One region of the Allobosea sp. AK1 genome, then DNA from elsewhere that is predicted to be linked to it. Evidence: riboswitches for the same ligand, from Rfam matches in the RefSeq annotation. Region 1 holds a riboswitch; each other region holds the start of a gene.
The links. Region 1 has a riboswitch for cobalamin ahead of FHT98_RS20965 (ABC transporter substrate-binding protein). Riboswitches for the same ligand answer to the same signal wherever they lie in the genome.

Region 1 (10,078 bases):
CAGAACCAGGAGTTGGGCGGCGCGCTCGCGGTCTTCGAGGCCAGGCCTGATATCGAGATCGTGCCGACGATCTGCGCGCGCTCCGGCAGCGCCGGCCCGCTTTCGGCTAAGGGCTGGAAGAAGCTATCTGAGGAAATCCTCGCCGCGATCTTCGCCAAGCTCGACCGCATCGACGGCATCTATGTCTCGCTGCACGGCGCGATGGGCGCCGATGGCGAGCTCGATCCGGAAGGCTACCTGCTGGAGAAATTGCGTCAGCGCGTCGGCCCGGACATGCCGATCGTGATCTCGCTCGATCTGCACGGCATCCTGACCGACCGCATGCTGCGCAACGTCGACGGGTTCGCGATCTACTGGACCTATCCTCATGTCGATTTCGCCGATACCGGCCGCCGCGCAGCCGAACTCCTGCTGAAGCTGATGGCCGGCGGCATCAAGCCCGTCGCCGCCCGTGTCGTCATTCCCGCGCTGGTGCGCGGCGACGAACTCATCACCAAGACCGGTTGCTATGGCGAGCTTCTGGCCGAATGCCGCCGGCTGGAGGAGGAGGGGCGGGCGCTCGCAGCCGGCATCATGATCGGCAACCCCTTCACCGACGTGCCCGAGCTCTGCTCGCAGGTGCTGATCCTCACCGATGGCGACAAGGCGGCGGCCGAGCGCGAGGCGATCCGGCTCGCCGAGGAATTCTGGCCCTTGCGCTTCCGCATGCAGGGCAAGCTCGTGCCGCTCGACCGAGCGGTTGCCCAGGCCCGCAGCATCGACGGCCCGGTGATCTTCACCGATGCCGCCGACGCGACCTCGTCCGGCGCCTCGGGCGACAGCAACGCGATCCTCGCCGCACTTCGCAAGGCCGGCTACGGCAAGCGGGTGCTGGCCCAGATCGTCGATGCGCCGGCAGCGGCTGCCGCGCACAAGGCGGGCGTTGGGGCGACGATCGAGATCACGCTCGGCGGCTCGATCGATCCCGCTCGCTTCCCGCCGATGCAGGTGAAAGCCAAGGTCAAGCTGCTCTCCGATGGCGAGGCCGCTCTGGAGACGATGAAGGCGCCGCTCAGCGCCGGGCCGACCGCCGTGCTGACCTGGGGCAATGTCACCGTCGTCGTGATGAGCCGCTCGGTCAGCCTGTTCGACCGCGCGATGTATTACGCGAACGGCATCGACCCGACCGATTTCGACCTGATCGTGGTGAAGTCGCCGCACACCGAGTTCCACATGTTCGACCAGTGGTGCGCGCGGAACTTCAATATCGACGCGCCCGGCGCGACCTCCGCAAATCTGAAGAGCCTGGGCCACACCGTCTGCGCCCGGCCGGTCTACCCGCTCGACGAGGGCGTCACCTTCGCGCCCCGCGCCACGATCTACGAGCTGTAAGGAGAAGACCCGTGCCCAGGATCGAGGCCGTCGATTTCTTCTATCTCGCCATGCCCGTCGTCACCGACGAGGCCGATGGCAGCCAGGATGCCTTGCTGGTCAGGGTCGTCGCCGGCGGCCATGTCGGCTGGGGCGAATGCGAGGCGGCGCCGCTGCCCTCCATCGCCGCCTTCATCTGCCCGATGTCGCATGGCGTCTGCCGGCCGGTCGCCGATTCCGTGCTCGGGCAGGCGCTGGAAAGCCCTGAAGACATCGCCCGTATCGCCGCCGCCGTCGCCTATAACTCGATGGACCTGCTGCAGGCGCCGCACACTTTCTCCGGCGTCGAGATGGCGCTCTGGGATATCCTCGGCAAGATGCGCTCCGAGCCGGTCTGGCGCCTGCTCGGCTATATGAAAAGCCATCCCAAGACGCCCTATGCCTCGGTGCTGTTCGGCGACACGGCGCAGGAAACCCTCGAACGCGCTCGCGATGCCCGCAGCCGCAACTTCCGCGCCGCCAAGTTCGGCTGGGGGCCGATCGGTCGCGGCAGCGTCGAGGCCGATGCCGAGCATTTCGTCGCGGCGCGCGAAGGGCTGGGGCAGGACGGCATCCTGCTCGTCGATACCGGCCAGATCTTCATCGAGGATGTCGAGCGCGCCGCCGCCCGCCTGCCCGCGATGGAGAAGGCCAACGTGCTCTGGTTCGAAGAGCCGTTCCACGCCAGCGCGCTCGAAGCCTATGGCGGTCTTGCCAAACGCAGTCCCAAGGTCCGGCTGGCCGGCGGGGAGGGCGCCCATAACGAGTCGATGGCCCGGCAGCTCATTGACTATGGCGGCATCGGCTATGTCCAGATCGATTGCGGGCGCATCGGCGGCATCGGCCCATCCAAGGCCGTGGCGGATTACGCGGTCGCCAAGGGCGTGACCTTCGTCAATCACACCTTCACCTCGCATCTGGCGCTCTCCGCCTCGCTCCAGCCCTATGCCGGTCTCGCTGCGCACGAGATCTGCGAGTATCCGGCCATGCCGAAGCCGCTCGCGACCGCGATCTCAGCCAATCACCTGGAGCGCGATACGAACGGGCAGGTCGCCGCGCCTGATACTCCCGGCCTCGGCATCGAGGTCGCGACGACCGCGCTGCGGGGCTACCTGCAGGAGGTCGAGATATCCGTCGGCGGCAACCGGCTCTACAGCACGCCGCGCCTCTGAAGCGATGTTCGCTTGACGGCGCGCCGCACCCTTATAGGGTGTGCGCCGATCGAGGTTCTCCGGGTTGCTCCCGGAGCTAAGAGGGAATTCGGTGAGGCACTTCCAGTGCCAAAGCCGAGGCTGCCCCCGCAACTGTAAGCGGCGAGCTCTCCGTCCATCGTCCACTGGCGCTTAAGGCGCCGGGAAGGCCGGGCGGAACCGGCATCGACCCGCGAGCCAGGAGACCTGCCCCGGTCGTCGAAGACGTCTTTCGGACGGGGTGTTCCGGAGCCTGTGTGTCGATGGTGGTTCTGCGCCGCTTGTCCGTCCCACATGCCCAAAGCTCCCCCGGCCGTCATCTCGGGGAGCGATGAAGTCCATGTTCATGAAGTCCACTGCACAGGCCGCTCAAGGCGGCTTGACGTTTGCCTGCCGCGCACTCTATCAGAAATGCAACATTGTTACATTTCGGATGGCCTCGATGCCGGCTGCGCGCCCGTTCAATTCCCTGCTCCGCCTGTCGGCCGCCGCGCTGTTCGGCGCTCTCGCCATCGGCACGGCCACTGCGGCGCCGACCAAGTACCCGCTGACGCTGGAGAACTGCCGCGAGACGATCACCTTCAACGCCGCGCCGAAGCGCGTCGTCGCGATCGGTCAGACCCAGACGGAAATCCTCTATGCGCTCGGTCTTGGCGATCGTGTCGTCGGCACCGCGGTCTGGTTCTCGCCGGTCGCCAAGCCCTATGAGGCGGTCAACGCCAAGGTGAAGCGCCTCGCCGATAACGATCCGAGCTTCGAGGCGGTGCTGGCGCAGGAGCCCGATCTCGTCACCGCGATGTTCGAATGGCATGTCGGGCCCAACGGCATCGTCGGCAAGCGCGACCAGTTCGCCAAGGTGAAGGTGCCCACATACGTCTCGCCGACCGATTGCGTCGGCAAGGACAATTCCGGTGCCGGCGACGGCGTTCGTACGCAGATGTTCACGATGGAGCTGGTCTATCGCAACATCCGCGAATTCGGCGCGATCTTCGATGTCGCCGACCGGGCCGAGACGCTCGTCGCTGAGCTCAAGGCCCGCGAGGACAAGGCGGTCGAGCAGGTCGCCAAGCTAAAGGCGCAGGAGGTGCCGGTCGTGGTCTGGTTCTCCAGCAAGGACATCAAGGGCGACGGCTTCATGGCCGGCAAGAACGGCGTGCCCGCCTATATCCTGTCCAAGCTCGGGGCCCGCAACATCATCTCGACCAATGAGGAATGGCCGCTGGTCGGCTGGGAGAGCATCGCTGCCGCCAACCCGGCCGTGATCGTCACCGTGAAGATGGACCGCCGCCGCTTCCCGGCCGACGATATCGAGAAGAAGCTGGAGTTCCTGAAGACCGACCCGGTCGCCAGCAAGCTCGACGCCGTCAGGAACAACCGCGTCGTCATCATGGATGTCGGGGCGACCCGCGCCGGGCTCGACACCATCGACGGCATCGAGACGCTCGCCAAGGCGATCGCCGGCTTCGGGCTTTCGCGTTGAGCCACGCCGCCCATGGGCCGAACTGGCCGGCGCGGATCGGCATCGCGCTGGCCTCGCTGCTGGCGCTGACCTTCTCGGTCGCGCTGGCGGTGACGATCGGCGAGATGCGCATCCCGCTGGACACGGCCCTGAAGGCGCTCGGCAACGGGCTGTTCGAGCTCGACTTCCCGGTCAGCGCGATCCAGCAGGGCGTGATCTTCGATTATCGCCTCAGCCGCGCCTTGATGGCAGGGCTCTGCGGCGGCGCGCTCGCCCTGTCCGGTGCGATCCTGCAGGCGCTGCTGCGCAATCCGCTGGCCGAGCCCTATATTCTCGGCATCTCCGCCGGTGCCTCGACCGGCGCCGTCGCGGTGCTGATCCTCGGCATCAGCATCGGCGGCACGGTGCTGTCGGTTTCGACCGGCGCCTTCATCGGCTCCTGCGCTGCGCTCGTGGTGGTCGCCATGCTGGCGGCGGGGGCGGGCGGGGCGAGCGACCGCGTCATCCTCGCCGGCGTCGCCACCTCGCAGCTGTTCAACGCAGCGACGGCGACGATCGTGACGACGCTCGCCAGTGCCGAACAGGCCCGCGGCGTGATGTTCTGGCTGCTCGGCAATTTCGGCGGCGTGCGCTGGCCCGATCTCTGGATGGCGGCGCCGGTCGCCTTCATCGGCTTCGGCATCTGCATGCTGCACGCCAAGGCGCTCGACGCCTTCGCCTTCGGCGTCGATGCGGCGGCCTCGCTCGGCGTCGCGGTGACGCGGGTGAAGGTCGTGCTCTTCGCCACGACGGCGGTGATGACGGCGGTGATGGTCTCGATCGTCGGGACGGTCGGCTTCGTCGGGCTGATCATCCCCCATGCCGCACGCTTCCTCGTCGGCTCCGGCCATGCCCGCCTGCTGCCGGCTTGCCTCGTCGTCGGCGCGATCTTCATGATCCTCGCCGACATCCTCTCGCGCGTGCTGATCCCGCAGCAGATCCTGCCGATCGGCGTGGTGACGGCCTTGTTCGGTGCGCCGGTCTTCGCCCTGATCCTTTACCGCGCCCGGAGGCCGGCATGACGCTCGCGACCCGCGAGGTCCGCTGGGGCGCCGGCGGCCGGATGATCGTCGATGGCGTGACGCTGGAAGCGGCGCCCGGCCGGGTGCTCGGCCTGATCGGTCCCAACGGCTCCGGCAAGTCGAGCCTGCTCCGATTGCTCTGCCGCCTGCGCAATGTCGCAAGCGGCGTCGTCACCCTCGACGGAAGCGACATCGCCGGCGTGCCGCGCCGCGAGCTTGCCCGCCGCCTCGCCTTCGTCGAGCAGCAGGCGACGACCGAGATCCAATTGTCGGTCTGCGACGTCGTCCGCCTCGGCCGCACGCCGCATCGCGCCGCGCTCGCCTTCTGGAGCGAGGCCGACGAGGCCGCCGTCAATGAGGCGCTGGCGCGGGTCGGGCTGACCGAGCGCCACGATCAGTTCTGGCACACGCTTTCAGGGGGAGAGCGCCAGCGCGTCCACATCGCCCGTGCGCTCGCGCAGGAACCGAGCGAGCTGATTCTGGACGAGCCGACCAACCATCTCGACATCCAGCACCAGCTCTCGATCCTGAGCCTCGTCCGCCGCCTCGGCATCACCTGCATCATGGCGCTGCACGACCTCAACCTCGCCGCCATGTTCTGCGACGAGATCGCGCTGCTGCATGACGGGCGCTTGCAGGCGGCCGGCGCGCCGGAGGAGGTCCTGACCGCCGAGGCGATCAAGGACATCTTCGGCGTTGCGGTCTCGATCCGACTGGGAGATTCAGGCCGCCGGCACATCGAGTATCTGATCGAGGCCGAGCCGCGGAAAGGCGTGCCCGGAAGCGGTTAAGGCGGGGCTTTTACTCCGCAGCCGCCTGCCGCTTGTCGAAGAAGCGCTCGCAGGCTTCGGCGACACGCGCGACGGAGGCGTCGTTCACATCGAGATGGGTCACCCAGCGCAATGTGCCGTACCGCCCGCTGACGGCGATGCCGCGTTCGCGCAGGAACGCGGCGAAGGCGGCGGTGTCGAGCGCCTTGGGCGACATGAACACCATATTGGTGCGGGCCGGCCCGGCGCCAAGCGCCGGGAAGCGCGCCAGTGCCTCCGCCAGAGCCGCGGCGCGCCGGTGATCCTCGCCGAGCCGCGAGACATTGTGCTCCAGCGCGTAGATCGCGGCTGCGGCGATCACGCCGGTCTGGCGCATGCCGCCGCCCAGCATCTTGCGGATCCGCCGGGCCTTCTCGATGAAATCCTTCGGTCCGACCAGAATGGACCCGACCGGCGCGCCGAGGCCCTTAGAGAGGCATAGCGACACGGTGTCGAACTGCCCCGCGATCCAGGCGGCATCGCGGTTGCTCGCCGCGGCCGCGTTCATCAGGCGGGCGCCGTCGAGATGGGTGGCGAGGCCGCGCGAGCGGGCAAGCCCGGTTGCAGCCTCCAGATAGGCGTCGGGTAGCACCTGGCCGTTGAAGGTGTTCTCCAGCGCCAGAAGCCGCGTCATTGCGAAGTGGAAATCGTTCGGCTTGATCGCATTGGCGATGGCGTCGAGCGCGATCGTGCCGTCGGCCTCGTTCGGAAGAGGCTGCGGCTGGATCGAGCCGAGCACGGCGGCGCCGCCACCTTCCAATCGATAAGTGTGGGCCATCTGGCCGACGATGTATTCCTCGCCGCGGCCGCAATGGGCCATCAGCCCGGCGAGGTTCGCCTGCGTGCCGGTGGGGAAGAACAAGGCCGATTCCTTGCCGAGCCGCTCGGCCGTCATCGCCTCCAGCCGCTTCGTCGTCGGGCAATCGTCATAGACGGCGTCGCCGACTTCGGCCGCGGCCATGGCGGCCCGCATCCCTTCGCCGGGGCGCGTTACCGTATCCGAACGGAAGTCATCCACGATCATCGATCCGATCCTTGCAGGCTGTGCGTCCACCCTATCGGGCGCTCGCCTGATCCATCATGCAAAAATGGCAGGGGAGGGCTCAGCATTCCGGCAGGTTGACTGCGAGCCCCCCGAGGCTGGTTTCCTTGAAGCGCTCGTTCATGGCCTCGCCGGTCTGCCGCATCGCCTCGATGCAGTTGTCGAGTGGCATGAAATGCGAGCCGTCACCGCGCAGAGCCAGCGACGCGGCCGCGACCGCCTTGATCGCGCCGATGCCGTTGCGCTCGATGCAGGGCACCTGGACGAGGCCCGCCGCGGGGTCGCAGGTCATGCCGAGATGGTGCTCCAGCGCGATCTCGGCCGCGTTCTCGATCTGCGCCGGCGAGCCGCCGAGCACGGCGCAGAGCCCGGCCGCGGCCATCGCGGCGGCGGAGCCGACTTCGCCCTGGCAGCCGGCCTCCGCTCCGGAGATCGAGGCGTTGTGCTTGATCAATCCGCCGATCGCTGCCGCCGTCAGCAGGAAATCGGAGACCTTTTCCGGCTCCGCCCCGACGCAATGGTCGAGATAATAGCGCAGCACCGCCGGCACGACGCCGGCGGCCCCGTTGGTCGGAGAGGTGACGACCCGGCCGCCGGCCGCGTTCTCCTCGTTCACCGCCATCGCATAGACGCTGAGCCAGTCGGTCGAGGCATGCGGCTGCGAGCGGTTGGCCAGCCGCTCGGCCGCCAGTTGCCGGTGGATATGCGCCGCCCTGCGCCGCACGCGCAGGCCGCCGGGCAGTTCGCCCTCCTGATTCATGCCGCGCTCGATGCAGTCGTTCATCACCGACCAGAGCCGGGCGAGGCCACTTTCGACCTCTTCCGCCGGCTGGAGATGGATTTCATTGGCGCGCTTCATCGCCGCGATCGACAGCCCGCTCTCCTTGGCCATGCGCAGCATCGTTGCCGCATTCGCGAATGGATAGGGCCAGGACGATGTCTGCGTAGAAGTGGCCGGCGCTTCGCGCTCCTGCGCCGTCACCACGAAGCCACCACCGATCGAATAATAGGTCTCGGACAACAACTCGACACCGGCGGCATCGCGGGCGCTGAAGACGAGGCCATTGGCATGGCCGGGCAAAGGCGGCCCGTAGTCGAAGACGATATCGGTCGCGGGATCGAAGGCCAGCGGCGGCAGGCCGTCATGGCGCAGCAGGTGGCTGCGGCCGAGTTCGTCGATCTGGCGTTCGGCCGCATCGAAATCGAAGGCGGCCGGCGTCCAGCCGAGCAGGCCGAGCGCCACGGCCCGGTCGGTGGCGTGGCCCTTTCCGGTGAAGGCGAGCGAGCCGTAGAGCGTCGCCTTGACGGCTGCCGCGCGATCGCGCGCTGGGTCCCGGCGCAGCAGGTCGAGGAAGTGCCCGGCCGCCGTCATCGGGCCCATCGTATGCGAGGACGAGGGGCCGATACCGATCTTGAAGACGTCGAATACGCTCAGGAACATTCCCGCCCCCTGTCGAAGCCGGTCCGGAAATCAGACGGAGATCGCCATTCCGTCGCGCTGCGGGTCGGCCCCGCCCGAACACGTGCCGTCGACGATCCCGATCGCATGAAGGGCCGCGAAAGGGAATGTCTGGGCCGAACGTTTGACGTCATATCCGGCGGCGGTGAGTTCGGCGCTGACATTGCGACGGATGCGGTTGGAGAGGTCGATCGTGTTCGAGACCGCCATGACCCGCGGTGCCGCGACGGCCTCGAAGGGCGGCATGCCGAAATCGATCATGTTCATGATGCCTTGCGCGATCGCCGGCGCGATATAGCTGCCGCCGGGCGCGCCGATGACGATGCGCGGCGTCTCGCCGTCGAAGACGATGGTCGGCGCGGCGGAAGAGGCGCGGCGCTTGCCGGGCGCGATCGACGCCGCCCGGCCGGGGCGCGGGTCGAAGCGGCTCATCGTGCCGTTATAGATGAAGCCGAGCCCGTCCGAGATCGCGCCGGAGGGGCTGCCCAGGGTATGGGTCAGCGCCACGGCGTTGCCCTCGCGGTCGACGACGGTGACATGCGTCGTCTCGCGCTGCGACTTGTCGAGCCTGTCGATGACCGCGCGCTCGCCACGCCGGATCGCCTCCGCCTGCTCGGCGGCGTGCTCCTTCGAGATCAGCCGGTCGACGGGCACGTCGACATAGGTCGGATCGCCCATGAAGCGATCCTTGTCGATGGTCATGCGCCGCATCGCCTCGGCGAGCAGGGTGATGTGCTCGGCGCTGCCATGCCTGAGCGCGCCGATGTCGAAATTCTCGAGGATGTGCAGGATCTGCAGCATCGACATGCCGCTCGCCGGCGGCGGCGAGGTCGAGATCCGGTGGCCCCGATAGGAGCCCCAGATCGGCTCGGCGACCGAGAGTTCATAAGCCGCAAAGTCGCGCTCACTGATCAGCCCGCCCTGGGCCGCGAAATCCGCCGCCATCCGGGCGGCCAGCGCGCCATGGTAGAAATCGTCCGGTCCCGCGCTCGCGAGATGCTCCAGCGTGGCGGCGAGATCGGGATTGACCAGCGTGTCGCCGACGCGCCTGGGGCTGCCATCGGGCCGGAAGTAGACGTCGCGTCCGGTCTTGCTGTAGCGCAGCTTGTCGCCGGTATTGACCTCACCGCCGCCGCTCTGGTCCTGGCTCCAGAACCAGTGCATGTGCGGCCGGACGAGCACGCCTTCATGCGCCTGCCTGATCGCCGGCGCCATCACGTCGCGCCAGTCCATCGTGCCGAATTGCGAGAGCGCATGGGCATAGCCCTTGACGCTGCCCGGCGTGCAGACGGCGAGATGGCCGAACTCGTTGATCCCGCCCTTGAGCAGGAAGGCGAAACCGTCCCGCGTCTGCCCCTGCAGATGCTGCAGCCACATGTCCGGCGTCGCGGCCAGCGGAGCTTTTGCATAGAACTCGACGATCTCATGGACGCCGCGGCGCGGCATGTAGACCTGCATCGAGCCGAAGCCGCCGATGCCGCACATCAGCGGATCGACCACGCCCTGCATGAAGGCGCAGGCGATCGCCGCGTCGATGGCGTTGCCGCCGCGCTCCAGAACCTCGGCCCCGGCCTCCGCTGCTTCCGGCTGCGGCGCGACGATCATCGCGTTCTTCATCGTCGGCATCGGTGGCGTTTCCTCGTCCCGGTTCGCGTCGGCGGCATCATCC
Region 2 (10,078 bases), 1.1 Mb from region 1:
ATCGGGATCGACGGGGCGGAAGGCGCCCTGCCCTTCGCCCTCGACGACGAGCGCACGAAAAATGCCGGCGATCTCGCGGCGATAGTCCAGCCGCGTCGCATCGACGGCCGGATCGGCGGGCTCGGCGATCATCGACCAGGCGAGGCGGCGGTTGGCGAAAGCGCGGCGGGCGAAGGCTTCCACCGCAGCAGTCAGTCGCTCGGCCACGGGGGCGTCGCTCGCGGCGATCTCACGCAGCACGGCAAGCTCGCGCGAGGATACGGCCGCAACGATCTCGGCCATCAACTCGGCCTTGGAGGCGAAATAGGAATAGACGCTGCCGGTCGAGACGCCGCTGGCGGAGGCCACCGCGGCGATCGAGGTTTCCTGGAAGCCGACCTCCGAAACGATTCCGCGCGCAGCGGCGAGGATCGCCTCGCGCTTACCAGCCTTGCGCGGTTGCTTCGATTGGGTGCCAACCATCCGCGGCCTCAAAATTGAATTTGAATTCGGATTCAATTTGAAACTATGGCTTGCCGTCGTCAAGGGGCGGCCATTGGGAGATCAACGCAGCGCAGAGCAACCCGACGTCCGGGTTGCTCTGCGGACCTCGATACCGGAATCGAGCCGGCCCAAGCGGTCAGGAGGGCGGCGCGCTGCGGTGTTCGCCCGCCCCGCCACGACCGGCCAAGCGCTCGACCGAATGATCGATGGCGAGCAGGACGAGCGCGAGCAGCGTTGCCGACGCCACGATGGCATGATCGCCGAGCCCGGCGGCGCAACCGAGCGCGGCGGTGACCCATATCGCTGCGGCCGTAGTCAGGCCCGTCGGCGTCGAATGGCCCCGGCGCAGGACGATGACGCCCGCACCCAGGAAACCGATTCCGGTGAGCAGCCCTTGGACGACGCGGCTGGCGGCATCCGCCTCATGCGGTTCGCTGAAGATCGTCACGGCAGCGGCCGTGCCCAATCCGACCAGACCGAAGGTGCGGATTCCTGCCGCCCGCTGCTTGTTGGTCCGCTCCCAGCCGACGACGATGCCGGCAGCCATCCCTGCCAGCAGCCTGAGCAGGAGATCCAGCTCTCCCCACAGAAAACCACTCATGGCCCACCCCCGAAAACGATGATCGAGGGCAAGAACGCATGAGAACCGCTCGCGTTCGTTCCGTTGCGGAGAGCCGGCAGCCAGTGAGATATCGCTTTTAGAACTCGATGCCTTCCTGCGCCTTCACGCCGGCAGCAAAATGATGCTTCACAAGCGTCATCTCGGTGACGAGATCGGCTACCTCGATCAGCTCCGGCTTGGCGTTGCGGCCGGTGACGACGATGTGCAGGTCCGGCCGGCGCGCCGCCAGCGTCGTCACGACCTCGGCCAGCGGCAGATAGTCGTAGCGCAGGGCGATGTTCAGCTCGTCCAGCACCAGCAGCCTGATCCCGGGATCGGCCATCAACCCCTTCGCCTTGGCGAAGGCGCGTTCGGCGGCGGCGATGTCACGAGCCTTGTCCTGCGTCTCCCAGGTGAAGCCCTCGCCCATGCTGTGCCAGCTCACCTGATCGCCGAAGGCTTCGAGCGCCTTGCGCTCGCCGGTCGACCAGGCGCCCTTGATGAACTGCACCACGCCGATCCGCCAGCCATGGCCGAGCGCCCGCAGGATCAGTCCGAAAGCCGCCGTCGACTTGCCCTTGCCGGGGCCGGTATTGACGATCAGCAGCCCCTTCTCGAGCGTCTTGGAGGCGACCTCGGCGTCCTGTACCGCCTTGCGCTTCTCCATCTTCGCCTTGTGGCGGGCGGCGTCTTCGGTGTTGGTCATTATCTAATCCGCATCATTTCACGCGCATCGGCAATCCGGCCACCATGAAGACCACGCTGGCCGCACGCGCCGCAAGCGCCTGATGCAGGCGCCCGGCCTCGTCGCGAAAGCGGCGGGCGAGCGCGTTCTCCGGCACGATGCCGAGCCCGACCTCGTTGCCGACCAGGACGAGCGGGGCGGAAACGTGCTCGCAAGCGGCGATCAGAACTTCGCGCGCAGCGGCCGTGTCGCGCTCCGCAAGGATGAGGTTGGTCAGCCAGAGTGTCAGGCAATCGACCAGAACCGGCCGGCCCGCCGGCTGGGCGGCGATCGCCTCGGCTAGGTCGAGCGGCGCATCGACCGTCTGCCAGCCGGCCGAGCGGCGGGCGCGATGCTCGGCGATGCGCGCGCGCATCTCGTCGTCATAAGCCTGGGCGGTGGCGATATAGCTCCAGGGCGCTGGACAAGCCTCGATCAGCGCCTCGGCATGGCGGCTCTTGCCGGAGCGGGCACCGCCGAGGACGAGGGTGAGGTGGGAAATTTCGTTCGGCATCGTGGAAGCAGGGTTCAAAAGACCATCCTGCATTGCACAGCGGCACGGCGAAGGCTAATGATCGTCGCTGACGGTGCCTCCGCGAGGAGGTGAAAAGGGAACGCGGTGCGAGACCGCGGCTGCCCCCGCAACTGTAAGCGGATGTCCTTCGCCATCGGCCACTGGAGCGCTCGCTCCGGGAAGGCGGCAAGGGACGCGAAGTCCGTGAGCCAGGAGACCTGCCGTCAACCCGCAGAGATCCAACCGGCTGCCGGCGGGGCGGCCACGGAGAACGCATATGAACACCGTTTCGGTTTCCACCCCCACACTCAGCGTTTCGGAACGCGTCAAGGCGGTCGCAGCCGCGCTCGTGATCGGCGTCGCGCTGATCTACACGACCGGCTTCGCGGCCTCGACCAATGTCCACAACGCCGCGCACGACACCCGTCACGGCCTCGCCTTTCCCTGCCACTGAGGGAAAGCATCCATGATCACGCGTGTTCTCACGGTCAGCATTCTGGCCGGGCTTCTGGCTGGCTTGATCGTCGCCGCCTTGCAGCATGTCACCACCACCCCGCTGATCCTCAAGGCCGAGACCTATGAGGCGGCGCTGGCGCTGAAAGCGCCGACGCTCGCCGCGTTCGACGGCGAGGCGAAACTCATCCTCGCGCATGGCCCGGCCGGCGACGCCCCCGGCCACGACCATGCCGAATGGAAGCCGCAAGACGGCTTCCAGCGCACCCTCTTCACCGGCGCGGTGACGATCGCGACCGCGATCGGCTTCGCGGCGCTGTTGCTCGCGGGCATGATCGCGGCGGGCGACAGGATCGACCAGCGCAGCGCCCTCGTCTGGGGGGCCTGTGGCTTCCTGGCGTTGGGGCTCGCGCCGGCGATGGGGCTCGCGCCGGAGTTGCCGGGGGCAGCCTCGGCCGCGCTGGAGCAACGCCAGCTCTGGTGGCTCTGGACCGCCATCGCCACCGGGGTCGGGCTGTTCCTGTTCCTGCGCTTCGATCAGCCCTGGCTGAAGCTCGTGGCGATCGTCCTGATCCTGCTCCCGCATGTCGTCGGTGCGCCGCATCCGGCCGCGCCGGAGAGCAAGGTTCCGGCCGAGGTCGCCGCCCATTTCGCGGCGCTCTCGCTCGGCATCCAGGCCGCGCTCTGGCTCGTCACCGCCTTCATGGTCGGCGTGCTCTGGCCACGGGCGACCCGCCGGGCCGCCGAAGCCTGAAAGCAAGCCATGTCCGAGGGCGACCTCACCATTCATGTCTGCACGGCCTGCCGCCGTGCCCGCGCCGATCTCCCGGAGGGTTACGACCAGCCGGGTCTGGCACTGGCCGAGCGCCTCGCCGCACAGCTCAAAGCCAAGGGCAGCACGATCCCCGTGCTGCCCGTCGAGTGCCTCTGCGTCTGCAAGCGGCCCTGCACCATCGCGCTCAGCGCCGACGGCAAATGGACCTATCTGATCGGCGATCTCGACACCGACACCCATCTCGACGAGATCGTCGGCGCGGCGGAGGCCTATGCCGCCAGCGCCAACGGCATCGTTCCCTGGAAAGAGCGGCCGCAGTCCTTCCGCAAGGGCGTGGTCGCACGCGTGCCGCCTCTGCCGGCGCGCCAGCAAGGATGACATCATGAACGCTCCGCAGACCGCCAATCTCGGCAAGACGCCTTGCACCATCATCACCGGCTTCCTCGGCGCCGGTAAGACGACGCTGGTGCGCCATCTCCTCGAGAATGCGCAGGGCAAGAAGCTCGCCGTGCTCGTCAACGAATTCGGCGATCTCGGCTTCGACGGCGAATTCCTCAAGGGCTGCGGCATCGCCGGCTGCAGCGACGAGGACGTGGTCGAATTGCCGAACGGCTGCATCTGCTGCACCGTCGCCGACGATTTCGTGCCGGCGCTTGAGAAGCTGCTGAACCGGCCCAACCCGCCCGAGCATATCCTGATCGAGACCTCGGGCCTCGCTTTGCCGAAGCCGCTGGTGCAGGCCTTCAACTGGCCGGCGATCCGCTCGCGCGTCACGGTCGACGGCGTCATCGCCGTGGTCGATGGCCCGGCCGTGGCCGAGGGCCAGTTCGCCGATGATCCGGAGGCACTCGCGGCGCAGAAGGCTGCCGACGCCTCGGTCGAGCACGACAACCCGCTGGAGGAGGTGTTCGAGGACCAGATCCTCTGCGCCGACCTCATCCTGCTCAACAAGAGCGACCTCGTCGACGAGGCCCGCCGGGCGCGGGTCAAGGCCGAGATCGCCGAACACCTGCCCAAGGCGATCAAGATCGTCGAGACCGCCCATGGCAAGGTCGAGCCGACGCTGATCGTCGGCCTCGGCGCGGCTGCCGAGAGCGATCTCGCCGCCCGCCCCTCGCATCACGGCGAGGGCGAGCACGACCACGACCATGACGATTTCGACTCAGTCGCCCTGCCGCTGCCGGCCGGGCTCACCCCGGAAGACCTCACAGCGCGCGTTGCCAAGGCCGCCGAGGCCGAGGGCGTGCTGCGGCTCAAGGGCTTCACAGCCGTACCGGGCAAGCCGATGCGCCTCGTCGTGCAGGGCGTCGGCCGCCGCGTCGGTCATCATTTCGACCGGGCCTGGGGTGCGAGCGAGCCGCGCGACGGCCGCCTCACCGTTATCGGGCTCAAGGGCTTCGATCTCAAGGCCGTGGAAGCGGCTCTCGCGGGGGCGTAACATCGGCCGATGCACCTCCTCCCGACCAGCGAGATCAGGCTCGACGACGGCGCGGACGCCGTCGATCTCGCCCTGCCACCGGGAGATGTGCTCGTTCTGTCCTTCACCGACAGCGACCTCTCGGCGCTGGCGGTGGCGGCAGGTGACAGCAACCTGTCGGTGCGGCTCGCGCCGCTCCGACGCCTGAAGCATCCCCTCTCGGTCGATTTCCTGATCGAGAAGACGGTTGCGCAATGCCGCTTCGTGCTGCTGCGCTGCCTCGGCGGGCTCGATTACTGGCGCTACGGCATCGAGCAGCTCGGCGCGGCTTGCCGCGAGCGCGGCATTCCGCTTGCGATCCTGCCCGGCGACGAGCGCGACGACCCGCGCCTCGGCGAGCATGCGACGGTGCCGGCGGATTTCGCAGCCGAACTGCTGGCCTATTTCCAGGCTGGCGGCGGCGCCGCGAACATGCGGCGGCTGCTCGGGCTGATCGAGCGATACCTGGCCGCGTCGCACGACGCGCAGGACCTCGCTCCGCTCACGCTGCCCTCCTTCTTCGCGCTCAGCCGCAACGGCACGCCCCTGCCCTGGCGCGAAGCGCTCGCCGCCCTTTCCGCCGACAAGCCGCTCGTCCCGGTCCTGCAATATCGCTCCGGCGTCGCGGCCGGCGATACCGCCATGGGCGAGGCGGTCGCCGCCGCCCTCGCCGCCCGCGATCTCGCCCCCCTCCCGCTCGCGCTGACCAGCCTGAAAGACCCGTCGGCCACGGCCGAACTCGCGGCGCTGATCGCAATACGCAAGCCGGCTCTGATCGTCACCACCACCGCCTTTTCCGCGCGTGGAGGTGCCGATTTCGTGCTCGACGGCGCCGATTGCCCGATCCTGCAAGCCGTGCCGGTCGGCAGCCCGCGCGAAGCCTGGGACGCCTCGCCGCGCGGGCTTTCCGCCGCCGATCTCGCCATGCAGGTGGCACTCCCCGAATTCGACGGACGCATCGGCGCCGTGCCGGTCGCCTTCAAGGCCGAGGAGACCGACCCGGCGACCGGCCTGTCCATCCGCCGGCTCGTACCGGATGCCGACGGCATCGCGGCACTGGCCGATCTGGCTAATGGCTGGATCGCGCTGGCTCGGAAACCCGCCGCCGAACGCCGGCTCGCGCTGGTGATGTCGGATTATCCCGCACGCGGCGGCCGGGCCGGCTTCGCCGTCGGTCTCGACACGCCCGCAAGCGTGATCGCGATCAGGGGCTTGCTGGCGGACGCGGGGTATGAGGTTGGCTCGTCCACCAACACCCCCTCGCCGGTCATCCCGGGCGACCAAGGGGAGACCCGGGATCCATGCCTGAGCCTTTCCGAGCGGCGTTCCGGCGTGGATCCCGGATCGGCGCCGCTGACGCGGCTTGTCCGGGATGACGATGAGGGACTGACAGAGGGGGCCTTGCTGATGGCCTCGCTCACCGCGGGCCCTGCAAGCCTGAGCCTCCCGCTTGCGACCTATCGCGACTGGCTCGCGACCATCCCCGCCCTAGCGCGCGACGCCCTCGCCGCCAGCCACGACGAGCCCGAGACCGACCCGGCTTGCCGCAATGGCGCCTTCCATTTCCGCGCCGCGCGCTATGGCCACCTCACCGTCGCCTTGCAGCCGCCACGCGACGCCACGCCCGACCGCAAGGCGCGCTATCACGACCCCGACGCCCCGCCTGGCCACGGCTATCTCGCCTTCTATCTCGCGCTCCGCCAATCCGAAGCCATCGATGCCCTGATCCATCTGGGCACGCACGGAACCATGGAATGGCTGCCGGGCAAGGCGGTCGCGCTTTCCGCCACATGCTGGCCACGGCTCGCGGTCGGCGGGCTCCCGGTGATCTACCCTTATGTCGTCGATGACCCCGGCGAGGCCGCGCCGGCCAAGCGCCGGCTCTCGGCCATCACGCTCGGCCATCTGCCGCCGCCTTTGGCTGAAACGGAAACCGCGGGCGAGACAGGCCTGCTACGTGACCTCGTCGAGGAATTCTCGCAGGCGCAGGTGCTCGATCCACGCCGCGCGGATATCGTCGCAGCCGAAATCCGCTCCCGCGCCGAAGCGGCCGGGCTCGCGGCCTCCTGCGGTGTTGCTGATGATACCGAGATGAACGAGGCGCTGACGCGGCTCGACGCGCATCTCTGCGACATCGCCGAACTGCCCTTCCGCAACGGTCTGCACATTTTCGGGCAATCCGAGAGCGACCCGGGTTCAGCCCGCAACGAACGTGAAAATCTGCTGCGCGCCCTCGACGGCCGCTTCGTCGTACCCGGCCCCGCAGGTTCGCCGCATCGAGGCCGGCCGGACGTGCTGCCCACCGGGCGCAATCTCTCGACGCTCGACCCCAGGGCGATCCCGACGCGTGCTGCCACCCGGCTCGGCCTGCTCGCGGCACAGGCGGTGGTCTCGCGCCATCTGCAGGATCATGGCGATTACCCGCGCCGGATCGTCATGGACCTCTGGGCCTCGCCGACGCTCCGCTCGGGCGGCGAGGATATCGCCCACGCGCTCGCCCTGATGGGCGTCGAGCCGCTCTGGGACAACGCGTCGACCCGCGTCACTGGCTTCAGCATCATCCCGCAGCCGAAGCTCGCCTATCCGCGCCTCGACGTGACCGTGCGCATCTCCGGCACCTTCCGCGATACGTTTCCGGGGCAAATCGCCTTGCTCGACCAGGCCGCACGCGCCGTGGCTGCGCTGGACGAGCCGGATGACTGGAACGAGCCGGCCGCCGCCCGCCGTCGCGGCGAGCACGGCGCCCGCATCTTCGGCGCCGCGCCCGGCCGCTATGGCGCGGCGATGGCCGATCGCGTGCTGGACGGCGACTGGACCGAACGCGCGGAATTGGGTGCCGCTTATCTCGCAGCTTCCGACCATACCTATGGCGGGCCGGAAGGGGTCGGCACGGCCGATCCCAGCTTTGCCGCGCGCATCAAAACCTCCGACGCCTTCATCCATGTCAGCGACACCGCCGGGCGCGACATCCTCGAAGCCAGCAGCGCCGCGGACGTCATCGGCGGACTTGCGGCGGCGGCAAAGGCGCTCGGCGCCGATCCCGCGCTCTACAGCCTCGACAGCTCGAACCCGGAAGCGCCGAAGGCACGCACGCTGGCGCAGGACATCGCCCGCATCGTCCATGGCCGCCTGACGCATCCGCGCTGGATCGCCGGCCAGCTCGCCCATGGCTGGCGCGGCGCTGCGGAGCTCGCCGAGGCGGTCGATACGCTCTTCGTCTTCGCGGCGAGCACGGATGCGGTCACCGACGGGCTGTTCGATGCGGTGTTCCAGGCCTATTGCGCCGATCCGCAGGTCTGGGCAGCACTGGAAGCGGCCAATGCGCCGGCTGCGGCCTCGATCCGTTCGCGATTGGCGGAAGCGGCGCGGCGCGGGCTCTGGAGCAGCCGGCGGAATTCTGTCGGTGCCTTTCTGGCGCGGGAGGCGGCAGAATGAATGCCCTTCCCAAGGAAGCCCTGCGGCGCGGCTGGTGCCCGAGCACGCTCAGGCCGATGGAGACCGGCGACGGCTGGCTGGTGCGGCTGCATCCTCCCGGCGCAAAGCTGACGCCCGCGCAATTGCGGCGTATCGCGGCGCTGGCGGGTGAGCATGGCAACGGGCTGATCGAGATTTCGGCTCGCGCCAACCTGCAGATCCGCGGCGTGACGGCCGAGAGCCATCCAAGGCTGGTCGAGCGGTTGCTGGCAGAGCAGCTCGTCGACGAGCACGAAGGCGACGGCCCCCACCGCGTGACGCTGGTCTCGCCGCTGGCGGGACGGGACCCGGACGGCCTGATCGACGCCGCCGCTCTGGCTGCACAGATCGAGCAGCGCGCTCGTACCGTACCCGGCCTGCCGGCCAAGCTTGGCATCGTCGTAGACGATGGCGGCGCACAGGCCCTCAGTGGCTTCTCCGGCGATATCCGGCTGGTTGGAGTGGGCACCGCGAGCGCAGCCTTGTGCCTCGCCGATCGTCTCTGGCTTGGCCCTATCCCGGTCACCGAAGCCGCACCAACCGTGGCGGCGATCCTGCGCGACTTCGCGGCGCGGCGAGCCGCAGCCCCGGATCACATCCGCCGCCTGCGGGACCTGTCACCCGAAGTTCTGGCGAGCCTGACCACGCTGCCTGAAGCCACCGCCCCCGCATCGCGCCCGCCGCCACGGCGCGCGGGATTGTTCGCGCTCGAAGGAGATCGGTTCGCAGCGCTTATCGGCCTGCCCTTCGGCCGTTGCGATGCCGCCGTACTGGACCGGCTCGGTGCCGGGGCCGGCTTGGTTTCCGATATCCGGCTTTCACCCTGGCGCGGGCTCGCCTTCCGCGATCTCGATCGCACCGAAGCCGAGAGCCTGCTGGCGCGGGCCGACGGTCTCGAACTCATCACGCAGGACGACGACCCCCGTCTCTCGGTGCAGGCCTGTGCCGGCAGCCCCGCCTGCTCGCGTGCCGAAGCGCCGGCCATGGCGGATGCAGCAACGCTCGCCGAAGCTGCGGCCGACCTGCTGGCGGTAGGCGCGACGCTCCACGTCTCCGGCTGCATCAAGGCTTGCGCCCATCCGGCGGCTGCCGACCTCACCCTGGTCGGGCGAGACGGGCACTACGACGTCGTGCTGAGCGGGACGACGCGGGACAAGCCGGTCGCGACGCTTGACCTTTCGGCGCTGCTCACGCGATTGCAGCCCGGACAAGACATTCACGCGCGGCTGGCCAAGGCCCTGCGCACGACGGGATCGCAGGGTTGAACAAGGCATACGACTACATTCAGGACGGCGCGGCGATCTATCAGCGCTCCTTCGCCATCATCCGCGCCGAGGCCGATCTCGCCCGCTTCAGCGGCGCGGCCGAGCGCGTCGTCGTCCGCATGATCCATGCCTGTGGCATGACCGACCTACCCAGGGATGTCGAAATGTCCGCCGGGTTCGCGGAGGCCGCGCAAGCCGCGCTCAGGAGCGGCGCGCCCATCCTCTGCGACGCAAAAATGGTCGCCAATGGCGTGACTCGCACCCGCCTGCCAGCGAACAACGAGGTTCTCTGCACACTGGATGATCCGCAGGTTCCGGCGCTGGCGGCGCAGTTGGGCACGACCCGCTCGGCCG
Region 3 (10,078 bases), 1.3 Mb from region 1:
ACGGCGCGGTCGCCCGTGCGAAGCTCTATCTCGAGGCCGGTGCTGACGCGATCTTCCCGGAGGCGCTGACAACGGCCGAGATGTTCCGCGAGTTCGCCAGCCGCGTGCCCGGTGTGCCGCTGCTCGCCAACATGACCGAGTTCGGCCGCACGCCCTTCTTCACCGCTTCGGAGTTCGAGGCGATGGGCTATCGCATGGTGATCTGGCCGGTTTCCTCGCTGCGCGTCGCCAACAAGGCGCAGGAGAAACTCTACGCCGCGCTTGCCCGCGACGGCAGCACTCATGCCATGGTCGAGCAGATGCAGACGCGGGTCGAGCTCTACAAGACGATTGGCCTCGCCGATTACGAAGCGCTCGACGCTTCGATCGTCGCGACGATCGCGCCGGAAGGCATGCCGCAGCGCGAGCGCAGCGCATGAGGATACCAGGGCGCCGGACCAATCCGGCGTCCGAACCGCGGATGACGCGGCAAAAGAACGACCAGCCGAAACAGGCGGCGTAACGACCACGGGAGGAAATGGAAATGCTGAAGCGTTTGACGATGGCCGGCGTTCTGGCTTTGGGACTCGGCGCTGGTACGGCCCTGGCCGAACCGGCGAAGGTGATGATCCCCGCCAATCCCGGCGGCGGCTGGGACGGGGCCGGGCGCCACACCATGGCGGCCTTTGCCCAGTCCAAGGTCTTCACGGACGGCGCATCCTTCACCAACAAAGGCGGTGCTGCCGGCACGATCGGCCTCGCCGAATTCGTCCGCACCGCGAAGGGCGATGACAACGCCCTGCTGGTCACCGGCGTCATCATGGTCGGCGGCGTCATCACCAACCAGACGCCGGTCTCGCTCAAGGACACGACGCCGCTCTTGCGCCTGACCAACGAGTACAACGCCATCGCCGTGCCCGCGAACTCGCCGATCAAGACCCCGGCGGACTTCATCGCCGCGCTCAAGGCCGATCCCGGCGCGCTCTCCGTCGGCGGCGGCTCGGCCGGCGGTGCCGATCACGTCATGCTGGCGCTGCTCGCCAAACATGCCGGCGCGCCTGTCGGCAAGATCAACTTCGTCGCCTTCTCCGGCGGCGAGATCCTGGCTGCGCTCGGCGGCGGCAAGATCAAGGCCGCGATCTCGGGCGCCTCGGAGTTCCGCGCCTTCGCCGAATCCGGCCGCATCCGCATCATCGCGACCTCCGGCCCGACGCGGGTCGAAGGCCTCAACGCCCCGACGCTGAAGGAAGCCGGTATCCCGGTCGAGGTCGGCAACTGGCGCGGCTTCGTCGGCGCGCCCGGCATGAGCGACGCCGCCAAGAAGACCTGGCTCGACCGTTTCGCCAAGCTCCACGCCACCAAGGAGTGGAAGGAGACGCTCAAGACCCAGGGCTGGGAGGACGCCTATCTGCCGGGCGACGCTTTCGACGCCTTCCTCAAGAGCGAGGACGCCAACTGGACGAGCGCGCTCAAGGAAGTCGGTATCCTGAAATAGCCTTCGACGAAGCCAGGCGGCGTGCATGAGCGCGCCGCCCGCGGTCCATCGCGAAAGGGCAGGGCAAGGCAAATGTCGTCGATGAAGAACGGTTCGGCTACGGCCGGCGGCGGGCGGCCCTGGTGGCTGGGGCTCGCCATCCTCGTGATGGGCGCGGTTTGGCTCAACGGTGCGCGCAGCATCGCCTCGACGACCAACTATGTCGGCCTCGGCCCGTCCGCGATCGTGCTCGCGGTCGGGCTCGGCCTCGTCCTGCTCGGCTTCCTGCTGATCGTGCAGGCGCTGAAAGGACCGTTGGCGCCGCCCAGCGAGGACGAGGAGGAGGCGCCGTTCTCGCGCCCCGCCTTCCTGATGGCGCTGGCCGGCGTCGGCGTGCCGCTGCTGACGATCCGCTGGCTCGGCTTCCCGTTCAGCGCGATGCTGGCCTTCACGCTGGTGACCCATGCCTTCGGCTCGCGCCGCACCTTGCTCGATCTCGGCATCGGCGCGCTGATCGCCAGTCTGGCCTGGCTCGGCTTCTCCCGCCTCGGCATCAGCCTTGGCCCGTTCTTTCCGCTCTTGGGCTGAGCCATGGATATCCTGAACCAGTTGCTCGGCGGGTTCGCGGTTGCCTTGCAGCCGATGAACCTGTTCTGGGCCTTCGTCGGCTGCGGGCTCGGCACGGCGGTCGGCGTCCTGCCGGGCATCGGCCCGGCGCTGACCATCGCGCTGCTCCTGCCGGTTACCGCGCAGGTCAATCCGGCCTCCGCCTTCATCATGTTCGCCGGCATTCTCTACGGCGCGCTCTATGGCGGCTCGACCACCTCGATCCTGCTGAACACGCCGGGCGAGAGCGGCTCGGTGATGACGGCGCTCGAAGGCAACCGCATGGCAAGGCGCGGCCGTGGCGCGGCGGCACTGGCGACGGCGGCGATCGGCTCCTTCGTCGCGGGGACGATCGGCACGCTGGCGCTCACCTTCCTCGCGCCGGCCATCGCCGAGCTCGCCTTCGTCTTCGGGCCGGAGGATTACTTCGCCCTGATGATACTGTCCTTCACCTCGGTCGCCGTGGTGATGGGGCGTTCGATGGTGCGGGGTTTCGCCGCGCTGTTCTTCGGGCTCGCGCTCGGGACGATCGGCATCGACACCCAGACCGGCCAGACCCGCATGGTCTTCGGCACGCTCGAGCTGCTCGACGGCATCCCCTTCACCGTCGTGCTGGTCTCGCTCTTCGCGATCGGCGAGACGCTCTATGTCGCGAGCCGCAGCGGCGCTGCACCGGCCGCGATCAACCCGCTCTCCGGCGGCAGCTGGATGACGAAGCAGGACTGGAAGCGCTCCTGGAAGCCCTGGCTGCGCGGCAGCGTCATCGGCTTTCCGATCGGTGCGCTGCCGGCGGGCGGGACGGAAATCCCGACCTTCCTCTCCTATGCGCTGGAGCGCCGCCTGACCCCGCATCCGGAGGAGTTCGGTCAGGGCGCGATCGAAGGCGTCGCCGGGCCGGAGGCCGCCAATAATGCGGCCGCGGCCGGCATCCTCGTGCCGCTCCTGACGCTCGGCCTGCCCTCCACCGCGACGGCGGCCGTGCTGCTCGCTGCCTTCCAGAACTACGGGCTTCAGCCCGGCCCGCTGCTGTTCGCCACCAACCCGGACCTGCTCTGGGGCCTGATCGCCTCGCTCTATATCGGCAACGTCATCCTGCTGATCCTGAACCTGCCGCTGGTCGGCATCTGGGTCCGGCTGCTGCTGATCCCGCGGCAATACATTTATGGCGGCATCGTCGTCTTCGCGATGGTCGGCGTCTGGGGCCTGTCGACCTCCTGGATGGACCTGGCGTTGATGTGCGGGCTTGGCCTCGTCGGCTATGTCGCGCGCGTCCATGATTTCCCGATCGCGCCGGCCCTGATCGGGCTGATCCTCGGCCCGCAGGCGGAAATCCAGCTCCGGCGTGCGCTCGCCGTCAGCCAGAACGACTGGAGCGTCCTGGTCGGCACGCCGATCGCGGCGACACTGCTTGCGGTCGCGGCGCTGGTGCTGATCGTACCGCCCGTGCTCGCGCGCCTGCGCCGACGCGCCAGTGCCGAAGAAGAGCCGGCGACCTCTGCGGGCCGAGCAGGTTAGCGCTTCGCTCCGGTCCGGCGCTTGCCTGGCTTGGTACCGACATTCGCGGCCAGCGCGGCTTGCAGCGCCATGCGGGCGGCACGGATATGGCGCCGCATCAGGATTTCCGCGAGCTCGCCGTCGCGATGGCTGATCGCCTCGGTGATCCGCATATGCTCGCGCCAGGCCTCGCGGCCGCGGCCCGGCACGGTCGAATGCAGGCGCCGGCACAGGCGCAGGCGCGGGTAGAACTGCTCGCAGAGCAGTTCGGCCAGGATCGGGTTGCCGCTGCCCTTCGCGATCCGGCGGTGGAAATCGGCCTCCGGCTCGTCCTGAAGATAGGCGCCCATCGGGTTGCGCTCGATACCGTCGCGATGCCCCCGGACCAGGGCATCGAGCGCCGCGATCTCGGTTTCGCTCATGCTCTCGGCCGCGAGGCGGGCGGCCATGCCCTCTGTCGCCTCGCGCACGTCGAGCAGGGCGAGGAACTCGGCGGCGCTCGGCTCGGCGACGCGCGCGCCCTGGTTGGCGACATAGGTGACGAGCCCGCGTTCCTGCAGCCGCCGGATGGCTTCGCGGACCGGTGCGCGGCTGACACCGAAGCGGCGGGCGATGGCCGGTTCGCTCAGTTTCTCGCCGGGCGCGATCTCCCCGGAAATGATGGCCGAGGAGAGATCGTCGTAGAGTTTTACGGTGACGCCCACGCTCGCGGGGGGCGGTGTCTCGGCCAGCATCGAGCGGGTGCCTATCTGCTTCTGATCCCGGCAGCATAGAGCATTTCCGTTTCCGATGGGTACCGGAGGTGCCGGCGAATTCGGTGTTTCTGAGTGGCCTTCATCGAAGGTTGCCATATTCGATCAACCCTGAATTCGGTTGATTGCATGACCTGTCTGCGCAGAATGCTCATGCGCCGCGGCTCCGATGTCCGGACCTTCGCGCGCCGCCTCGCTCGCGCCGAGGGTGGCTGGCGCGTTGTGGCGACGGAGGCCGGAAACCGATGGGCAAGGGCGACGACGATCTGAATGATTATGCCTCGCCGGCCTGCCTGCTGCATGAGGTCGATCCGGCCTATTCCGGGTTGACGCCGCCGTCGCGAAATGTCGGGGAGAACCTGCCCGAGCCGAGCCTGATGGAATGGCGGCGGTCCGAGCGAGCGCGCTTGATCGCAGCCCGCCTGGCGATGTCGGCGCGCACGCGAAACGCGCTTGCGCGTCGGATCGCCGGTCATCTCGACGCCCTGATCGGCGATCCCGCCGGCGTCCTCGTCAGCGGCTACTGGCCGTTCCGCGGCGAGCCGGACCTGCGCGACTGGTTCCGCGATCTGCGCGAGCGCCGCGGTCTGGCTGCCTTGCCGGTCGTAGTCGAGCGCGGCAAGCCCCTGCTGTTCCGGCTCTGGCGCAAGGGCGAGCGTCTGGAGCGCGGCGTCTGGAACATCCCCGGGCCGGCCGCGGGCGAACCGGTCTTCCCGCGGATCGTCATCGCGCCCCTGGTCGGCTTCGACGCGCAGGGCTACCGGCTGGGCTATGGCGGCGGCTTCTTCGACCGCACGCTTGCCGCCCTGCCGTCCGCCACGATCGCGGTCGGGGTCGGCTACGAGATGGCGGAGATGCCGACGATCCACCCGCATGGCTTCGACATCCCGATGCGCCATATCGTGACGGAAAACGGCATCAGGTCCCACGGCGGAAAGCGGGATCGAGAGCCTCCGTTTGACGCCGGCCCGATCTCCCCATAAGCCTGAGCGCGACGGTTCCCTCACGGGATCAAAAGGGAACGCGGTGCGGGTGGCGAGCCACCCCATGCCGCGGCTGCCCCCGCAACTGTAAGCGGCGAGCCTTTCGCCATACGCCACTGGGGCCTCGGACCTGGGAAGGCGGCGAAAGGCAACGACCCGCGAGCCAGGAGACCTGCCGTCAGCCGTGGTCACACGCGGACACGTTCGGCCGGGGTGCGCCGATCGCTGATTCGACCGTTCGCCGTCTATCGTACGGCTGATGGGAGATCGCGTTCGCGGTGACGTGCCACTGACGTCAACGCCCGAGGTCTCCATCGTGAACGTCTTCCTTCCGGCCGCCGGACGCGGCCGCCTGCTGCTCTCCGTGTCCTGTCTGACCATTGCCGGCGCTGCAGCCCCGGCTTTCGCCCAGAACGCTCCCGCCACGATGGCGCTCGACGAGATCGTCGTCAGCGCCACGGGAACGCCGACGCCTGCCCGCGAAGTCGCGAGCGCCGTCACCGTCATCACCGCCAGGAATATCGAACAGCAGCAGCGCCGCACCTTGCCGCAGGCACTCGCCGCCGTGCCCGGTCTCAACATCGTGCAGACCGGTGGGCCGGGCGGCCTGACCTCGGTTTTCATGCGCGGCACCAACTCGAACCACGTCAAGGTGCTGATCGACGGCATCGAGGCCAACGATCCTTCAGCCCCGAACCGCTCCTTCGATTTCGGCTCGATGCTGACCGAGGATATCGAGCGCATCGAGGTTTTGCGCGGTCCCCAGAGCGGCCTCTATGGCGCGAATGCGCTGGGCGGCGTGATCTCCGTGACCACGAAGCGCGGCGAGGGACCACCGAAGATGACGGCGCGCGTCGAAGGCGGGTCGCACGGCAGCTTCAACCAGTCCCTCGGCTTCAGCGGCGGCGATGCGCGCTTCAACTACGCCTTCAACGCCAGCCATTTCCGCGCCGACGGAACCGAGGTGACGCCGCCGAACCTCGTGCCACCCGGCCGCCGGATCAACCCGAACATCTTCGACAATTACAGTTATTCAGGACGCCTCGGCTTTGCGCTCACCGACACGCTGACGCTGAACTGGGTCGGTCGCTATCAGGACGGCCAGTTGCGCTATACCGGCGACACTGGCTTCCCGAGCAAGCCCTCGCCCTATCGCTCCCTGCAGAACTATGCGCAGGCCTTCACCCGTGGCGAGGTAGTCTGGGACCCGCTCGCCGGGCGCTTCGTCAACACCTTCGGCGTCTCCTATTCGCGCCAGGACAGGGGAACGCGGACGGCGTCCGCCACGACCGGCCTGCTCGGCCTGCCCAATCAGAGCCTCGGCGAGCGCACCAAGCTCGACTGGCGCGGCAATCTCGAGATCACCAAGGGCCACAACCTGATCATGGGCCTGCAATATGAGCGCGAGCGTCTGGACACGACGAACCTCATCGCCTCGAACGGCAACAAGGCCGCCTGGCTCGAATACCAGGGCAATATCGAGGATCGCTATTTCCTGGCGGCCAATATCCGCCGCGACCATGACGACAGCTATGGTGGCCATACGACGTACCGCATCGCGCCGGCCGTCATCATTCCCGGCACGGAAACCAAGCTGAAGGCGAGCTACGGCACCGGCTTCAAGGCGCCGACGCTGAGCGAGCTCTTCATCGATTACCGCCCCGGCTACAACTTCTTCGGCAATCCGAACCTGAAGCCGGAGGAAAGCCGCGGCTGGGATATCGGCTTCGAGCAGCCGCTCTTCGACAAGCGCCTGCAATTCGGCGCGACCTGGTTCCAGAATGACATCGACAACCTGATCGTCACCAATGTCACGCGCGATTCCTACGCCAATATCGGCAAGGCCAGAACGAAGGGCGTCGAGGCCTTCGCCGCGCTGGAAATCTCGCCCCAGTTCCGCATCCGCGCCGACTATACCTTCACCCTCGCCAGGGACGAGATCGCCCGGCAGGAACTGCTGCGTCGGCCGCGCCACAAGGCGAGCGCGACCGCGACCTGGACGCCAACCGACAGGCTCAGCCTCTCGGCGACGCTGATCCATATCGGCTCCTGGGTCGACGGCAATCGCGACTTCTCGGTCCCGCGCATGCGCGGGAAGGGGGCGACGCTGGTCAACCTCGCCGCTGAGTACAAGGCGACCGACAAGGTGACGGTGTTCGGGCGGGTCGATAACCTCTTCGACAAGCGCTGGGAGAATCCGGTCGGCTTCCTCGTGCCGGGCCTCAGCGTCTTCGGCGGTATCAAGGTGGCCATCGGCGGATGAACCGGCCTCTCGTCCTGCGTCGTCTATGCGGCGTGTGCCTCTCCATCGCGCTCTCGGGCGCGGTGGCATCGGCCGCATCTGCGGTCGAGCGCCCGGCCCGCATCGTCTCGCTCAACATGTGCACGGACGAGCTCGTCCTGCGCCTGGCCGATCCCGAGCGGATTGCTTCGGTGACATGGCTGTCGCAGGACCCGCGCAACGCCAACATGGCGGGCGCCGCCCGCCTGATACCGGCCAATCACGGGCTTGCCGAGGAAGTCTTGGGCTTTCACCCCGATCTCGTCGTCGCCGGCGCCTATACGACGCGCGCCACGGTTTCGCTGCTCGGGCGGGTCGGCGTCGGCGTCAGGGAATTCGGCGTTCCCCGCAATCTCGCGGAGATGAAGGCGCAGATCACCGAGATGGCCGATGTTCTCGGTGAGCCCGCCCGCGGGCAGGCCTTGCTCGCGGGGATCGAGCGGCGCTTGCAGGCCCTGGCCGCTCGGCGTGTCGAGCGGCCGTTGCGGGCGATCGTGCTGCGTCCCAGCGGCTTCACGGTCGGCCGCGGCTCGCTCGTCGACGAGATCCTGACCCGCGCGGGCCTCGTCAATATCGCGGCCGAGCTGGGCGTCGAGAGCTATGGCCAGATCGCGCTCGAAACCGTGGCGCTCGGCGGTGCCGAAATCCTGATCCTGAACGAGACGCCGGACGGCCCGCCGTCTCTGGCGCACGAGATCCTGCACCATCCGGTGATCGATCGGCTTGGCGACCGGCTGAAGCTCGTCGCTCTGCCGTCGCGGCTCTGGACCTGCGCCGGCCCGAGCGTGCTCGACGCGATCGAATTGCTGGTGCGTGCCGTGGAGGAGAAGCCATGACGCCGGACGCTTCGCCTGGCATCAGGCCGGCGCCGCTGCTGGGATTGCTTGCCCTCGCCACTCTGGCGATGACCGCGATCTCCATGGCCGTCGGCTATGCACCATTGGCGCTCGGCCCGGCGGTGACGGACCTCCTCGCGGGGCAAAAGAGCCTGCCGGCGCTCGTGCTTTATGAATTGCGTCTGCCGCGCGCCCTGCTCGGCGCCCTCGTCGGTTTCAGCCTCGGCATGGCCGGCGCGGCGATGCAGGGGCTGCTGCGCAACCCGCTGGCCGAGCCCGGCGTGATCGGCATCTCCAGCGCGGCGGCCTTCGGTGCCGTCCTCACCTTCTATAGCGGGCTCTCCGCCAGCCTTGCGCTCGCCCTGCCGCTCGGCGGCATCGCGGGAGCACTCGTAGCGACCGTGACCCTCTTCATCCTGCTTGGCCGTGGCGCCAGCACGACCACGCTGATCCTCGCAGGTGTGGCGCTGAACAGCTTCGCGGGCGCCGCGACCGCGCTCGCCCTGAACCTGGCGCCCAATCCTTATGCGGCGCTGGAAATCGTCTTCTGGCTGATGGGCTCGCTGGCGGACCGCAGCATGAACCATGTCGCGCTCGCGCTGCCATTGATGCTGATCGGCTGGGTTTTGCTGGCCTCGACGGCGCCGGCGCTCGATGCGCTGAGCCTCGGCGAGGACACGGCGGCCAGCCTCGGCTTCGATCTCGGCTGGTTGCGGGCGCGGTTGATTGGTGGGGCGGCTCTCGCGGTCGGCAGCGCGGTTGCCGTGACCGGCGCGATCGGCTTCGTCGGGCTCGTCGTGCCGCATCTCTTGCGCCCGCTGGTCGGTCATCGGCCGGGCCGGTTGCTTGTTGCGAGCGGCTTCGGCGGCGCCATCCTCGTGCTGGCGGCCGATATCGGCGTCCGGCTCATGCCGGTCCGACCGGAACTCAAGCTCGGCGTGGTCACCGCGCTGATCGGCGCGCCCTTCCTCTTCGCGCTGGTGCAGCGCCTGCGCCGGGAGGCCTTGTGATGGCGATCACGGCGTCCGGCATCACGGTTTCGCTCGGCGGCAAGCCGATCCTGCACGAGGTCGATGCCCAGGTCCGGCCGGGCGAGGTGCTCGGTCTGATCGGTCCCAACGGCGCCGGCAAGACGACCTTGCTGCGGGTGCTGGCCGCACTGCTCACGCCAGACTGTGGCGGCGTCGATTACGACGGCGCCTCGGCGCGCGCGCTGGGGCGAGCGGCACTGGCGCGGCGCATCGCTTTTCTGGCCCAAGGCGGTGAGGCGCCGGGGGCGCTTTCCGTCGAGGCTTTGGTCGGGCTCGGCCGCTTGCCGCATCGCCGCCCCTTCGCCGAGTCGGGGGATGCGGATCGACAGGCGATCGCGCGGGCATTGGCGCTTTGCGACGTCACCGGCTTTGCCGGTCGCGCTGTCGGCACGCTCTCGGGCGGGGAGCGTCGTCGCGTCCTGCTGGCGCGGGCGCTCGCGGTGGAGGCGCCTTATCTCCTCGCGGACGAGCCTCTGGCAGGGCTCGACCCTCAGCACCAGCTCGACACCTTGCAACTGCTACGCAGGATCAGCCGTGAGGGCAGCGGAGTGGTCGTCGTGCTGCACGATCTGACGCTCGCGGGCCGCTTCTGCGACCGGCTCCTGCTGCTCGATCACGGTCGCCGGGTCGCCGACGGAGCGC

Region 2: linked by a shared signal. The riboswitch ahead of FHT98_RS16105 (CbtB domain-containing protein) and the one ahead of FHT98_RS20965 (ABC transporter substrate-binding protein) in region 1 are both predicted to bind cobalamin.
Region 3: linked by a shared signal. The riboswitch ahead of FHT98_RS14905 (TonB-dependent receptor plug domain-containing protein) and the one ahead of FHT98_RS20965 (ABC transporter substrate-binding protein) in region 1 are both predicted to bind cobalamin.

What each region holds. Positions count from the first base shown of each region.
Region 1 covers NZ_VFMG01000001.1:4,353,746-4,363,823, forward strand. The annotation lists gene FHT98_RS20955 (M81 family metallopeptidase) at 1-1,371, shown strand, start outside; gene FHT98_RS20960 (mandelate racemase/muconate lactonizing enzyme family protein) at 1,383-2,561, shown strand; cobalamin riboswitch at 2,597-2,808, shown strand; gene FHT98_RS20965 (ABC transporter substrate-binding protein) at 3,022-4,059, shown strand; gene FHT98_RS20970 (FecCD family ABC transporter permease) at 4,056-5,099, shown strand; gene FHT98_RS20975 (ABC transporter ATP-binding protein) at 5,096-5,890, shown strand; gene ltaE (low-specificity L-threonine aldolase) at 5,901-6,932, opposite strand; gene FHT98_RS20985 (L-serine ammonia-lyase) at 7,012-8,391, opposite strand; gene ggt (gamma-glutamyltransferase) at 8,422-10,026, opposite strand.
Region 2 covers NZ_VFMG01000001.1:3,286,695-3,296,772, reverse strand. The annotation lists gene FHT98_RS16125 (TetR/AcrR family transcriptional regulator) at 1-462, opposite strand, end outside; gene FHT98_RS16120 (MgtC/SapB family protein) at 620-1,084, opposite strand; gene cobO (cob(I)yrinic acid a,c-diamide adenosyltransferase) at 1,182-1,790, opposite strand; gene cobU (bifunctional adenosylcobinamide kinase/adenosylcobinamide-phosphate guanylyltransferase) at 1,804-2,322, opposite strand; cobalamin riboswitch at 2,378-2,562, shown strand; gene FHT98_RS16105 (CbtB domain-containing protein) at 2,600-2,776, shown strand; gene FHT98_RS16100 (CbtA family protein) at 2,789-3,529, shown strand; gene FHT98_RS16095 (DUF1636 family protein) at 3,539-3,928, shown strand; gene cobW (cobalamin biosynthesis protein CobW) at 3,933-4,988, shown strand; gene cobN (cobaltochelatase subunit CobN) at 4,998-8,441, shown strand; gene cobG (precorrin-3B synthase) at 8,438-9,724, shown strand; gene FHT98_RS16075 (precorrin-8X methylmutase) at 9,721-10,078, shown strand, end outside.
Region 3 covers NZ_VFMG01000001.1:3,023,531-3,033,608, forward strand. The annotation lists gene prpB (methylisocitrate lyase) at 1-419, shown strand, start outside; gene FHT98_RS14880 (Bug family tripartite tricarboxylate transporter substrate binding protein) at 524-1,474, shown strand; gene FHT98_RS14885 (tripartite tricarboxylate transporter TctB family protein) at 1,556-2,041, shown strand; gene FHT98_RS14890 (tripartite tricarboxylate transporter permease) at 2,045-3,574, shown strand; gene FHT98_RS14895 (GntR family transcriptional regulator) at 3,571-4,287, opposite strand; gene FHT98_RS14900 (5-formyltetrahydrofolate cyclo-ligase) at 4,551-5,288, shown strand; cobalamin riboswitch at 5,284-5,482, shown strand; gene FHT98_RS14905 (TonB-dependent receptor plug domain-containing protein) at 5,605-7,551, shown strand; gene FHT98_RS14910 (ABC transporter substrate-binding protein) at 7,548-8,405, shown strand; gene FHT98_RS14915 (FecCD family ABC transporter permease) at 8,402-9,415, shown strand; gene FHT98_RS14920 (ABC transporter ATP-binding protein) at 9,415-10,078, shown strand, end outside.